Regions from separate parts of the Rufibacter sp. JT20002 genome, predicted to be linked through region 1. Evidence: riboswitches for the same ligand, from Rfam matches in the RefSeq annotation. Region 1 holds a riboswitch; the other holds the start of a gene.
The links. A riboswitch is a leader RNA that binds a small molecule or an ion and turns the genes downstream of it on or off. The one in region 1 is predicted to bind S-adenosylmethionine.
Positions count from the first base shown of each region.

Region 2: linked by a shared signal. The riboswitch ahead of ACW9SV_RS20820 (M14 family metallopeptidase) and the one ahead of ACW9SV_RS01200 (hypothetical protein) in region 1 are both predicted to bind S-adenosylmethionine.

Region 1 is NZ_JBSZJY010000001.1:294,303-301,811, reverse strand. Features, by position in the region: gene ACW9SV_RS01220 (hypothetical protein) at 10-1,176, shown strand; gene ACW9SV_RS01215 (L,D-transpeptidase family protein) at 1,349-1,750, shown strand; gene ACW9SV_RS01210 (transglutaminase domain-containing protein) at 1,754-2,773, shown strand; gene ACW9SV_RS01205 (DNA-processing protein DprA) at 3,416-4,354, shown strand; SAM-I-IV-variant riboswitch at 4,488-4,583, shown strand; gene ACW9SV_RS01200 (hypothetical protein) at 4,696-5,559, shown strand; gene ACW9SV_RS01195 (hypothetical protein) at 5,900-6,658, shown strand; gene ACW9SV_RS01190 (hypothetical protein) at 6,703-7,104, shown strand; gene ACW9SV_RS01185 (hypothetical protein) at 7,108-7,494, shown strand.
Region 2 is NZ_JBSZJY010000005.1:320,391-327,899, forward strand. Features, by position in the region: gene ACW9SV_RS20800 (alpha/beta hydrolase) at 14-949, opposite strand; gene ACW9SV_RS20805 (DinB family protein) at 1,046-1,552, opposite strand; gene ACW9SV_RS20810 (peptide MFS transporter) at 1,658-3,151, opposite strand; gene ACW9SV_RS20815 (hypothetical protein) at 3,430-4,098, opposite strand; SAM riboswitch class I at 4,547-4,652, shown strand; gene ACW9SV_RS20820 (M14 family metallopeptidase) at 5,040-7,509, shown strand, end outside.

The sequences.
Region 1 (7,509 bases):
CCTGCTTATATGAAAATTCACCTAATCCGTTCCAGTTCCTTCGCCAAAGAAAGTTATTCAGAGGTGCTGATGCTTTTGAAGTCCGCGTCCGGACCGCTTAATTTCATATCCTGCCCTGATTCGGGCCATAGGTATGTGTGGAGGAAAGAGGCTGATCTAAGAAAGGAGTACAAAGGCAGGGTGAGCCAGTTGGCAGGTTCCTTAAGCTTTGATGAAAGGGAGGAGGAAGAACTCTTTTTGGAATGGCAGGACCTTTTTGACCTGTGTGCTATTTACAGAAGGACTAACAATATTCCGGAGGAGGACTATGTGATTTTCCTTACCTCGATTCCCAATCCAAATTTTTGGTTTTGCTCCTTTGCTGATCAAGCAAAGGATATCTTCATCCATACAGATGAATGGGGGAAGTACCTGCCGTGTAGTTCTGCCTACCCTATTGCGTACCTGATCGTGTCCCAGGTGTTACAGAAATTATTCTATGGCACTGTGGGAAGAAAATTGGAGAGATCTCATGAAGACCCCAGGGGGTGTATGAATGATTTTTGCCGGGAGAAGGCACAGATCCTTTTTAAGCTGAGGACCGCCGATATCTGCCCTGATTGTATCGATGAAATGATGGGTGCAGGGGTAAGGGGGGATATCATCAACCAGGCAATTGTCCTATTTGAGCTTGCCAGAAAGGAAATGTTATTCCGCCAGAGATTCAGGCAGTTGCCCAGCCGCATGCACATAACAAGTGCTAATGTGATCCACCTGGTAGACTACCAGAATAAAGTGATAGATCTTTCCCCGCTGGAGAAAACAGTCTACTTCCTGTTGCTAAAGTATCCTGAGGGTATCGTGCTGGCAGACAGGGAGCAATACAGGGAAGACATAACATTAATCTACAGTCGGTTGAATGTGTATGCTCCCAAAGGAGAGTCCCTTGATGATTACGATCCTAAATTCGCCGAAAGGGTGAATCTGCTGGCAAACAGGTTTGATAATTCCCTGAATGAAAAGATTTCCAGGATCAAAAAAAGGTTCGAAGATGAATTAGGGGAGGAAACAGCCAGGTATTACTTTATCCAGGGGGAAAGAAATAAGCCCAAGCGGGTTTTACTTGACCGAACCCTCATAACCTGTGAAAGTGATGTGTTTGGAAATAGGATATTCCCACATCAGCCTGCCCGCTAAGTTCAAAAACGGCCTGGTCGTATTTTAATCTGGTAACTATAACATTACATTTTGTCAATTGAAGAGATCTGTTCCCATAGTTCTTACAGTGTTTCTTGCCTTTTATCTGATAGGTAGGCTTAATGCGTCAAAAAGTTTAACAAATAGTACTAAAATAGACAAGTTGGTTGTCGTGAAATCAGAGCGGCGGTTAATGGCTTATTCAGGCGGTAAGCTGGTGAAAACGTACCGAATATCTTTAGGTAAAAAGCCAGTCGGGGATAAACAGTTTGAGGGAGATAACAAAACACCAGAGGGTCTCTATACCATAAATGATAAGAACCCTTACAGCGGATACCACAGGAACCTGGGTGTCTCCTATCCTAATACCTCTGACAGGCGAGAAGCCGCCCGGCTGGGCAAGCCGGTAGGAGGGAGTATCAAGATCCATGGCCTGCCCAATAAAGTCCCTTTCCTGGGTAAGCTACATCTTCTCTATGACTGGACAGCCGGTTGTATGGCAGTGACCAATGAGGAAATCGAGGAATTGTATAATGCCGTTGCCATAGGCACGCCCATTGAAATAAAACCTTAACCTATGCTACCGAGATCCATGGCTAAACCGATTCCAAAATTGAAAGTGATCATGCTGCTGGTGCTTGGTATCATAGCAGGGTATTGCCAGTTGGCTGCAGCGTCTGAAAGCTATTCCTTCAGAAAAGTGGAAAAGCTTTTTGAGAAGGGGCAATATGAAAAAGTACTGGAAGAGATCAGGTTGATGGAGAAGGGAAGATTCGGGAAAGAAGGCAGCCTGAAGTATTCCATGCGTAACGAGGTACGGTATTACCATTACAAATTATCAAGCCGGCTTCTTGCAAATAGAACAGTTTCGTTGCAGGAATCAGTAGGATTGTATAAAAGGTTGCTGGTGCTGGACAGCACCAGGCAATTTCTGGTGCAACCGCAATATTTGGAGTTCAGGGAACAGATAAGGAAATCCCTGGAGAAAGGCATTGCAGGAAATCAACTAGCCTTCTCCCGGCTGCTGGTGGATGCCCTGGCCCTTCAGGGTGATACAGTTCCGACCTATTGGAAAGTATATCCAACTAAAGAAGAATTACTGCAGCTTGCAAATAAAGAAGCGCTCAGGGGATTCATAAAGAAGTATGATTACGCAGAGGTAGACAGAAATGCTTTGCTGGTAGAAAAACAATCCAGTATTGAAAACCAGGCTTGGGCTTTAACCAAGGAGTTAAAATATGATTTCGAGAAAGTACGTGCCATTTATATATGGATCGTGCACAGAATCTACTATGATTATAACTACCGTATTTATGATGGCCTGACAACTTTCAAGGCGAACAAAGGGGTGTGCAGCGGTTTCAGTTACCTTTTTCAGGAAATGTGCTTAAAGGCTGGAATCAAAGCCTTTCGGGTAGTAGGGAAGGCGAACAATAGCCCCATAACAAACCATGCCTGGAATATGGTGGAGGTGGAGGGTTTCCAGTTTTTGATTGAGACTACCTGGGCATCATGTGTGAAGGAAAAAACGGACTACTACTATTTCATAAGTGAGAAAGAGCTCTCGAGAACACACAAACCGGAGAAAGTGTATTGACCCGCCTTTTCAGAAGGGATTGGATAAGCGGTGGGTGCAGGACTGTTCACGGCTAGTACCAGGTAAGTTACTGGCAATACGGTAAAAGCATTCAGCCCACCCGCCCACTGAACCATCTCCTGTTCATGGCATTGATAAAGCCCTGGTCAGTGACCGGAAAACCGGACGCATCACCCAAAACAGCATCTAGGCAGCAGTAAGGGCACTGAACTGTTTTTTCACCCTTGCTGCCTTCCTCCGGAAGCCAACCCTCGGGAAATTCTGTGACGGGAAAGATCCTAGTGCAGCAGAAGCAACCGCAGTGACTGCTCTCCTTTACCTGCTTCAGGTTTCCAAGGCTTCTGCGATGGGCTTCCTTTAGAATTTGGTCTGTGTAGTCCGCCATATTGGTTTTTGTCCAAGGGATTGATAGATACCTATGCCTGTGCTAGATCGACAGCTGTTGTCACTAGGCAAAGTGTGTGAACGCAAGATCTGCAAATATTCCGGGTTATAACGGGCCTGGCAAGCTTGCGGGTAAGCTGGCGGCCAAGCCCGGTGCTTTTCTGTAAAATGGCCTGTTCCCCCTTTTCCGGCAAGCGCCGGAGCGCAATGCAGGAGGGTTGATCCGTTGAATGCCTTTTCAAACCATATCTAACACATATGATAGAACCCTCTGATTTATTATTGCTGGAGAATATCCCCTGTATCACATCCCGTTCCATTGAGACAGTCATCAGGTTCTTAACTGAGTACCGGAGAGGCTTTCCGAGTGCGAACAGGGGAGTGGTTAGCCTGTTTGCGGCGGCCTATAACCGGTACGGAACCTGTATGGTGCCTCCCCTGGAAGCCATATCAGTGGCGCGTAAAGTCAGTGAACGTATCCTGGCCCTGTCCGGGGAGAACGGGATCAGGATCATCTCCCGCTTTGACGCAGATTACCCAAAGGCGTTCCTTGTGATGGAAGACATGCCTTTGCTGGTTCATGTCAAAGGAAACCTGGAGGTGTTAAACAACCAGGCCGTCGCTATTTTTGGGAAAAAAGAACCTTCTGCTTTCACCCAGGAAGAAGGGCTGAAACTGGCGCAGATGGTCTTTAGGGAAGGCTTCGCCATTGTCAGCGGTCTTGCGGCAGGTTGTGATTCTATTGCCCACAAGGCAGCAGTTGAAAGCCATGCTCCCACCATCGCAGTGATGGCTGGCGGCCTGCATGATGTCCTGCCTGGGGAAAATCAAAATCTTTCCCGAAGGATTCTGGAAGAGGGGGGATTGCTGCTGAGTGAATATGCTTATGGAGAGAAGGCCAGAAGAGGCACCTACATTGCCAGGGGCCGCCTGCAGACCGCCCTAAGCAGAGGCGTGATCGTCCTGGAGACAGACCTGGCTGGGGGCACCATGGAGTCTGTGCGGTACGCTGCAAAGCAGAAAAAGAAGTTGGGCTGTCTTTATCCATCATCAGCCGGTGGCACATGGGAGGAGCAGTTTGCGGGTAACCTTGTCCTGGTGGAACAGAACAAGGCCAAAAAACTGGGCACTGAGGCTGAGATCCACCACTTTGTCAGTTCTTTGAAGGATAAGGACCTGTGTTGCCCGGCTATATAAATAGTAATAAATTCATCAGGTAATACTATTTGACTCTAATAATTATAAAATTTCTTTGATTATATATATTAAATCACTATATTTGTATTATCATTTAAATTCTCTGTATTCAGGTACACAGGAAACGATTCTTTCGAAGCATTAAGAGTGCCTGTAGGTACGGCAACCGGGTTTAAGCTCCAACGGTGCCAAAACAATGCGCGGCTTCTGCCGAAAAAAAGCTGTAAGCGCTACATCGCCCAAAGCTTTCCTTTTAAAGTGCCATGGCTCATTCCGGCAGGCTTTCACAGTCTTTCAGTCAGGGTTCTAGGTCAACTATGTTTAATCGTTAAAGCAAATCAATGGGCGAACTGTCATTACTGAGTAACAACATTGAGCTGGTCCTGCAGCATAGGGAGGAGATCAAGGCTTATGCACCCTATGCCTTCAGCAGACTGACCATACAAAACTCACGGAGACTGGGTGGGCAATGGTATGAGCAGAATATGTTCATGGGAGCCTACGTAGAAGTCTGGCATCAATATCTGCAAAGGTCACTTGAGCCCGCCATCCTTCCCCTGTACATAGGGTCTGGTATGTTTGGTACCATCTATAAATTCCTGGGGCTTTCTCTAGCAGATAAAATGCTGGTGAAAAAGGTCCCGGCTGGGAAAATGCACACCTCCTGGATGCGGGATCCCATGTGGGCATTTATCCAGGCTAACCCTGCACGAGGGTTGGGGATTCCGTTGTCCCAGGTGGTGGAAGAGATCAGGGCCGGTAAACCGCTGGAAGAAAGGGAGAGTTACCGGCTTCTCTACCTAAGGGAGGAATTCTGCCGATCTGTGAGTGCCATCTCTGGCATCAGGAGCGAAGGGGAGCATGACCTTGCCTACAGCCTGGAGCAGGGAGTGAATTACCAGTTGATGATACAGGTACATGCCGTCATACTGCTTGAGTTATCAGAGAGGGAGAAGCAAGGGTTGGTGTTTGGGGGAAGTGCCGTTGAGCTGAACGATATGGTGACAGAAACCCGGAAGGACCTTGCCGCAATTGCCACGGAAGCCGGCTTTTCCCACCACAGGGTGATGGACTCCCGGACCAATTGGGCCAGGATCAGGTTCACCAAGCAGATTTCCTCCATTGATGAGTTCCTGGAGGGGGATTCTATTGCCTCAATGTGCGGCATGCTGTATGCCATGCGGAAAAGGATCCGCCGGTTGTAACCAGGGCAGGCAGTCGATCCTTCAAGCTTGCGGAAAATTCCCTGTTTGGAGCGCTTGCCCTACCTTTGTATCATGCTTCAACAGCAGGGTTTGTAAGATGGGTTAACTGGGTTTTCCAGTGTTGCCTTTTAAAATTAAGTGCTTCCACGGTCATTGCGAATCCTTTGTGATTAAAGTCCTCAGGTTTGCATCGTGCTCCTGGGCTTCGCCTGGCTGGAAGTGTTACCTATAGAAATATTCCTATTTATGGCTTTGCCTTCGCAAAGTTGTTTCAGTGGCTTCCTGGCGGCTGCCCAGAAGACCTGTGCCTATTTTTTCATCTAACCTTTAAAAACAATCTATGACCAAAACCAATCCATTCGATTTCAAAAACACCTTTCTTAACCTGACGCAATATACCGTGCCTTATGGGTACGAGAGCCAACTGGAACCTTATCTGCCCGCAGGTGTGCAGAAAGACGACTTCGGAAACTACTTCATCAGGATCGGTGAGTCAGCCACTCTTTTTACGGCCCACTTGGATACCTGCTCCAGCGAGTACGAGAAAGTGAACCATGTGTTTGAGGGTAATATCATCCGCACAGATGGCAGTACTATCCTGGGCGGCGATAACAAGGCGGGGGTTACCATCCTGCTTTACCTTATCAGCAAGGGTGTGCCAGGCACTTACTACTTTTTTGTAGGGGAGGAGATAGGTTGCCTAGGTAGCCGTGCCGCATTGAGAGCAGATGCTTCGTTTTTTGCCCAGTTTAAACGTGCCGTTGCGTTTGACCGCAGAAAGGTTGGTTCCATCATTACCCATCAGCGAGGCGGGCGTTGCTGCAGCGAGCAGTTTGCCGATGCGCTTTCGCACCAGTTCTTGAATCAGGGCTTAGACTACCAAGCAGATCCATATGGGGTTTTTACCGATACAGCCGTTTTCGTGGGTGTGATCCCGGAGTGCACGAACCTGTCTTCGGGAGTGTGGGGCGAACATACCTCCGAAGAGTATGTGGATATTCTGCTGCTTGAGGAGATAGCCAGGGCGGCTGAAAGAATTGCATGGGATGGTCTGCCGGCACACCGCAGCATTCCGTCAAACTATAGCCAGGTGGCATAGTTCCTCCTTTCCTTAAACCATCTTTCACTCTTATTCCCACAGACATGGACACCATTACTTTAACACTTACCCAGGAGCATTCGCAGTTGGTGCAGGAGCTTCTGCTAAAAATCCTGCAGGAGCAGGAGGTGATGATTGATCGTAGCGAAAGCACCAGTCATGTGTGCAAAAGAGCCCGGTTTCACAGCGAGTGCACCAGGATCTTGCTTCAGGCGCTTCAGCAGGGGTATACGGCAGTAAAGATGCCTGCGGTGCTCATGAAACCGGTATTGTCTCAGCTAAAGGGTAAACTGGAAGACCAGATGAAAATCATGATGGATCTGATGAAGGACGAAAGTCTGGAGCAGGAAAATCGGATACAGGTTTTCATGCGTAGGATTGGGTTGCTTCATGTGATGCGCAGCATGACCTATGAAGCACTGCAAGTTGAAAAGGAGGCTGCTTAACCTATGGTGATGATCCTGGTAGAGGAGGTGCTCCACACTGTGGGCAGGAGCAAATATTTCAAGACTTACGACACCGTAAAAGACCTGTACGGCATGCACATCAACATGGCAGGTACGTATGTGGAGCCTGCTTTTCTGCACATTTTTCCTTATCGAAAGGGGAAATTCGTGGTGGTGGATCAGCTGGAGCAATACTATGGCATCGACCTGAAAGGAAGGCGGGTTGAGCTCTCAACAGAGGAAGAAGAGGCGTGGCGGTCTGTCATCATCAAGAGCTCCGTCTGCAATTGTAGGAGAACCAACACCCAAGCAGATTGCCGATACTGTGCCGGCCAGGGAAGTATCAGGAATAGCTTTGGCATAAAACTGATTTCCTCCCTCCTGTACTGACCATTGGTTTAGACC
Region 2 (7,509 bases), on a different contig from region 1:
AAATAGGCCCGAATTACTTAGTTAATAACTTCAGCAACTGGTTACTGGCCATCCAATTGATGCACCGGTCAAACCAATAGTCCTTAACGGTGGGGTTGTTCAGCCCGAATCCATGCCCGCCCGCTTGGTAGATGTGCAATTCTGCCGGAATTTTATGCTGAAGCAGCGCCTGATAGAACATTATGCTGTTCTGAGGCGGCACGGCGGCATCATCTGAGGCATGCACCAGGAAAGTAGGTGGCGTCTGCGCCGTCACCTGCTGGTCATTTGAGTAGGCCTTCAGTTTCTCATTAGTGGCCTGTTTTCCTAAAAGAAGCTCAAAAGAACCTTTGTGCCAAATGGCAGGATCACTGCTGATGACGGGGTAAACCAACACCATGAAATCTGGCCGAAGGGAAAGTTTCTCGGGGTTCAGGATCTGGGATTGGGTGAAGTGGGTGCCGGCCGTGGAAGCCAGGTGCCCGCCCGCCGAAAAGCCCATAATGCCTACCCGTTGCGGATTAATGTTGTATTCCTTCGCCCGTGTGCGCACCAGATACAGGGCCTGTTGCGCATCCTGCAGCGGGGTGATCTCCGGCTGGGAAGTGACGGCGGGGTCGGGCAGGCGGTACTTCACCACGAAGGCGGCCACCCCTTGCTCCGTAAACTTGCGGGCCACGTCTGATCCCTCGTGGCTGGTGGCTAGTTTGGCGTAACCGCCGCCCGGGCAAATGATTACCGCGGTTCCGTTAGCCTTCTCCTTGGCAGGCAGAAAAACGGTTAAGGTAGGCTGCCGCACCAAAGTTACAATCTCCACTTTATCGGGACGCACTTCCTTTTTCTCCTGGTTAGGGCCGGGCACCTCATTGGGGATTTTGCCTTCGTACAAGGGTATTTCCATGGGTTTTGTTTGGGTGAAGCCGGAAGAAGTTACGCAGGCCAGTGCCAGCAGGGTAAACAATTTTTTCATGTTACGGATGGGGTTAAACAGAAAGCTGTTTTTGGGCTACTTTCTTGCAAGTCCCCCAAAAACAGCCGTACTCCTTCGTTTCTGATATTCTAAAAATCAACCGGCAAACTGTTCATCGGCGGTGGGGCCGTACATGCCGGGCACCGGAACATCCAGCAGGCGCAGGTACACACTCAATTGCCCGCGGTGGTGGATGAGGTGGTTCATGGCCAGGTTACGGATGGCCACCTGCTTGGGCATGGAGAAGATCACGTGGTCGCCGTGGCGCAGGGTCCAGGTTTTGCCTATCTCCACCACGTTGGTATCGTTCAGGGCTTTTACCGCTTTCTGGTAGTTTTCCTCAAAATGGGCCATTAACTCCTGGTGGGTGGTTCCGTCAAAAGGCGCGTACTTCTCCTTGCTGAAATCGCGCTCCTCAGTCTTCAACACGGTGGCGATGAACAACCCCGGCAACTCGGCCACATGCCCCGCCAATCGTTTCAACGACATGCTTTTGGCATGTGGTTTCCAGTCAAAATGCTCCTGGGGCACGCGTTCCAGCATTTTCCGGGTGTTGGCCGCCTCTTGTTCAAACTGGCGCAAAAGTTTTTGGTTTAACTCCATAGTTCGTTCGTGTTTTGGGTGGTAGGTTCGGTAAGTTAGAAAAAAGAACGGGAGCAGAAAATACTCCTGCTCCCGTTCTTCTATAGGGCTATTGCTGGCAAATGCCTACCGCACCTCGCCCATCAATCTTCTGATGAAGAATCCAAGGCAGAGCAAAGCCACGCCTATTCCAACTGACCATAACCCTATCTGGTTTAAGATGGAGGAATAATAAGGAAGCGAAAGCACTGGGTTGTCTACCACCTCGGCAGGCACACTCATCAAGGCCCCAATCTTGCCGGCTAGGTACTCCCCAATGGCGCTGGCGAAAAACCAGATCCCCATCATCAAGGCCACAATCTTGGCAGGCGACAGTTTGGTAATCATGGAGAGGCCGATAGGTGAAATACACAGCTCCCCGCAGATGATGAAGAAGTAACCTGCCATGAAAGCCGGCAAAGAAATCAGGCCTGTTTCTTCGTTGGAAACGCAGCTCAGGTAGAAAACATAGAACCCAATGCCCATTAACACGAAAGACAACCCAAACTTACTTGGGGTGTTAGGCTCTAATCCCTTACGGTTCAAGTAAGGCCAAAGCTGTGCGAACACAAAACTCAGGGCGATCACCCACGCCGGTGGAAGGAAATTGTTCACCGCCAAAGCCGGAAGTTCTACCCCACCCACGTGCATGTCCACGTTGCGCATGGCAAACAGATTGAGCGACCCGGCATTCTGCTCATAAAACGCCCAGAACAACGAAGACGAAATAGTGAGAACCAGCGCGGCGAATAACTTGTTGCGGACTTCGGCCTCGTTCCGTAAGGCAAAGGTCAGAATATACACCACTGCCAGTCCGCCTAACCCGAACATGATGTAGTCCATCACCTCGTAGTTATGGAAAAGGGCCACAATCACTGGTATAATCAACAGCGTAGCCCCATAGATTACCACCTCTCTGCTGATGCCCGCAAACACCGGGGCTTTCAGGTGAGCGGGATTAGGCGGAAGCCCTTTGTCACCCAAAGACTTTTTACCTAGCGCAAACACTACCAAGCCCAGAATCATAAACAAACCGGCCAACCCGAAACCATAGTGCCAGTCTATCTGCTGCCCCACGTAGCCGCAGAGCAGTCCGCCCAGGGCCGCGCCAATGTTGATGCCCATGTAAAAGATGGAAAAAGCACTGTCTTTGCGCGGGTCATTGTCTGAGTACAACGTGCCCACCAGGCTGGAGATATTGGGTTTAAAGAAACCGTTTCCGCAGATGATGAAGGCCATGCCGTAGAAGAAGCTCCAGTCCTGCGGCAAGGCCAAAACTAAATGCCCGATGGTCATGAGCACCCCGCCGTACATCACCGCCTTTCGCCCGCCCAGAAAGCGGTCAGACATCATGCCGCCAAACATGGGCATGGTGTACACCAACGCGGCGTAAGATCCCAGAATGGCGTAGCCCTTGGGTTCATCAAATTTGAGTTCAGAGATCATGTAGGCCAGCAAGAGGGCCTTCATGCCATAAAAAGAGAAGCGTTCCCACATCTCGGTGAAAAATAGCATGTACAGCTGCTTAGGGTGCCCCGTGGAGGCAGGCGCCTCTGGTACCCTAGGTTCGGTTAAATCCATATCAGGTGGTAAAGAAAATTATAAACCCTAATTGACCTGACAATTTACTAGATAAAGCCGGGATTCAGTGCTTACGGGCGAAAATCTGGTTCAAGGTCGTTTCCCGTAAAAGAGGCTTAAAAATCAAGATCCGCCACCTTAACCAAAATTAAAAGGCCTCCCTACTTTGAAAGCAGGGAGGCCTTTTTAGGTAGCTATGGGTTTGGGCTTGCCTTTCAGAAAATACCACCGGAAACGCTCACCGGAAGATCAGGAACAAACGACCCGGATCCGGCAGGTTAGTTCCGGAACTGAGCCAATTGCTGCTTCAGTTCTTCCACCTTATTGGCTTCTGATTGCTGCTCGCGTTTCAGCTTAATTTCTTTTTCGCGGGCCAGTTGCTTGTGGGTTTTGAATTCCTCAGTGAGTTCATCGTACGCCCTGATTTTCTCTTCGGTCACCCGATTGCTGTTTTTGTACATGAACGCGAAGACCGCTGCCACCGCGCCCAAGGCCAAAATAATGACCAAGCTGATAATCACGTACACCTGCTTGTCCATGTCAATGCCCAGCACCGACAGGCTAGCCACGTCATGCGCCCCCTGCTGGATCTGCTTTTCTTTTTGGGCGTTTACCTCTTGCAGGGCCTGTACCTGTAGTTTTTGATCGGCTAATTCCTTCTGGGTTTGCGCCAGTTTCACAGCCGTCTCTTTTCCGGCGTTCTTAATGCTTTGCTCACGCGCACGCAGGGTGTCCTGTACATTTTGGAAGAAGGCATCCAGACTGGCCTGCTTTATTACTTTGTGCGGCTGGTTGTATTTTATCTCGGTGGAAGACCTGAACTTCAAAGAACTGAACTGCTGCTGCAGGTTGTATCTGGTTCGGTCTTTTGCAGGAGCAGCAGTTTGGGCCATGCCCGAGGTCATCACGAGAACACTGAGGAAAAGAGAAAGAAAAACGGCTTTCATATGGGGACTATTTGCGTCAAAAAATGTTCGGGTAAGGTTAAAATTAGTGATTTCCTCCCACTAATTCAGACAAAAAACTAGACTTTCTGCTAAGTAACGAAGTTCTACTCCTTAGATTTATACGTTTCACGCATTTTGACTGTTTATTTCAGGAATAGGCTAATTTCATCGAGAATTCATCTATTTACCCGCCACTTCTTCATTTCCTGGCTTAAAACACACTGAACGAGAGTGATTACAAGCTCCTTTCTGGAAATTACCTAAAATTTGTTTGAAGAGATACTAACCAGAGCGGAGCTCTGGCGCTTTGATACCAAAGGAAAGCCAACCCTGAAGCTACTTCCTTTCTGAGCTGTCAGACGCAAAGTGTACATTGCCCAAGTGATCTGCCTTAAATAATCTATATTTCTTTTGCTATATACCCACTTGCTTTCTACCTTAGCCCTTGAAATTATACCGAAGAGGGGAGAGAGCAGGCTCTGAGAACCTCTAGCAACCGTTAACCATGTTAAAAAGGTGCTAACTCCTGCCCAGCCAAATGGGAAATATAAGTTTTCAGACCATGATCAGCAGCAGCAATCTTTCCAACATCAACCTTCTTTCATCACCTACTTCTTCAGGCTACTTCACTGCCTGTATGCACTTTTGTTGTTGCTGTTAGCTTCCTTAGATTTTCCGGGCTCCCGGGGTTCTATCCTTCTGCGCTAATGCAGCGCTTCTCTATTTTCTAAGACTCAATTTCTGTTTCATTTCTTATGTACACAGCACTTGCGCAGGCAAGGGCAAAGAAACAGGCGTTTGCCTGCGACAACTCTTTGCACGCCTGCCTCTCCTCTACCTTGGCGGCGCTCTATCGCTTCCTTTCCCTTTGCTGTTGCGGAAACGCCTTTTCTCTCCCTTTCGCTTTTAACCCATTTTTTGAAAATCACCTTTAAAACACCATGAAATCATCCTTACAGACTTACAGGGCCCTTCTGGTCCTGACTGCCTGGGTCCTTACCATCGTTCCGGCCCTGGCGCAAAGCAGCTATTACTTCCCAAAAACGAAGAACTTTGACGCTGCCATACCTACGCCCGAGCAGTTCCTGGGCTACGGCATCGGCGAGCGCCACAGCCGTTACGAGCAATCGGTGGCTTACCTTAAGGAATTGGACCGGCTCTCTGACAAAGTAAAAGTGCAGACCATCGGGTTTACCTATGAACTGCGGCCGCAGGTGGTGGCCATTATCACCTCTCCTGAGAACCACGCCCGTTTGGAGGACCTCCGGAAAGAGCACCTGCAGCTAGCCGATGTCTCCAAGCCGCTTCCCAACCTAGCCAACGCGCCGGTGTTCGTGAACCTGGGCTACAGTGTGCACGGCAACGAGGCCTCCAGCTTGGAAGCTTCCCTGCTAACCGCCTATTACTACACCGCTAACCAGGACCCCGAGACGCAGCGTGCCTTGAAAGAAGCGGTGATTTTGCTGGACCCCGCCCACAACCCTGATGGCCGTGACCGCCACGCGAACTGGATCAACGTGCACCAGAGCGATCCTTCCGTAGCCGATCCTGCCGATTGGGAGCACAACGAGGTGTGGCCCGGCGGCCGGGGCAACCATTACTGGTTTGACCTGAACCGCGATTGGCTGCCCATCGCGCACGTAGAAAGCAAAAACCGCCTGAAGTTCTACCATGAGTGGCTGCCTAACGTGGTGATTGACTTCCACGAGATGGGCACCAACTCCACCTACTACTTTGAGCCCAGCAAACCCTATGGCTCCGAGAACTACCTGGTACCCCGCAGCACCTATGACAACCTGAACGTGATCATCGCCAAGTACCACGCGGCGGCACTGGACGAGATCGGGTCGCTGTACTTCACCAAGGAGCAGTACGACAACATCTACCCCGGCTACGGCTCCACTTACCCCGATTTCCAAGGCGGCGTGGGCATCACCACCGAGCAGGCCAGCTCCCGCGGCAACCGCCAGGAGAACTCCACCGGCGTGCTGACCTTCGCCTTCGGCATCCGGAACCACCTGAGCACGGGTCTGGCTACCGTGAAAGGAGCCGTAGAGAACCGTGAGACTTTCCTGAAACACCAGCGCGAGTTCTACAAATCCGGCATAGCCGATGGCCGCAAAAACCCGGTGAAAGCCTACGTGTATGGCGAGAAGCACGATGCCACCCGCCTGCGCAACTTCACCGAGCTGCTGCTGGCCCACAAAATTGAGGTGTATGAATTGCCTGGCAACCAGACCATCGGCGGCACCGCCTTTGAGAAGGGAAAATCCTATGTAGTGCCCACCGAGCAACCGCAGTACCGCCTGGTGGAATCCATCTTCGCAAAGAACACTAATCTCCCCGATAGCGTTTTCTACGATGCCTCCACTTGGACGCTGGCCCTGGCCTATGGCTTGCCGCACGTGGGCGCTTCCAAAGCTGTGAACCGCGGAAACCGTGTAGCCACCCTCCCCGCTCTCACCGCTACTGCACCCCCTAAAAGCAACTACGCCTACCTCCTGGACTGGACCGATTACAATACCGCGGGCGCCTTATACCAACTGCAATCGCTAGGGGTGACTGCCCAAACCGCCTTGAAGCCATTCACAGCCAATACCACAGCAGGCGCCAAAGACTACCTGCCCGGGGCCATCACCATCCCCGTTGCCTCGCAAAAAATCTCGTCTGACTCGCTGTACAAAGCCATTCAGAAAGTGGCCGCAGACCGCAAGGTTAACATCGCCTCGGTGAACAGCGGCTTCAGCGCCAAAGGCATTGACCTCGGCAGCAGCAACATTCAGACCATCCGCAAACCTGAGGCGCTGATGCTGGTAGGCAATGGCGTGATGGGTCCGGAGGCTGGTGAAGTGTGGTTCCTGCTGGATTCTCAGTTGAAGATGCCTATCACCAAAGCCGAGCTGAGTTCTTTCCCGCGCCTGTCTTTGGCCCGCTACAACACCATCGTGCTGGTGAGCGGCTCCTACAACAGCCTGGATAAAAACACCGTGGACAAACTGAAGCGCTGGGTGACCGAGGGCGGCACTTTGATTACTTTTAAAACCGCCTCTGAGTGGGCCATCAAACAAGGAATCGCCAATGCTCGCCTTATCTCAAGCGCTGATACCTCCGCTAAAACCACGCGCCAGGCTTACATCAATGCCCGCGAACTGGAAGGCGCCAAATCAGTAGGCGGCTCTATTTACGAGACCGACCTGGACATCACGCACCCGCTGGCCTTCGGCTATACCTCCCGCAAACTGAGCGTGTACCGAAATAGCAGCGTGTTCCTGGCCCCCAGCAAGAACTCATATGAAACGGTGGCCCAGTACACCGCTAATCCGCTGCAAAGTGGCTACGTGTCCAAAGCCAACCTGAAGAAAATCGCCAATTCTGCTTCCTTGCTGGCGCAGAACCAAGGCCAAGGCACCT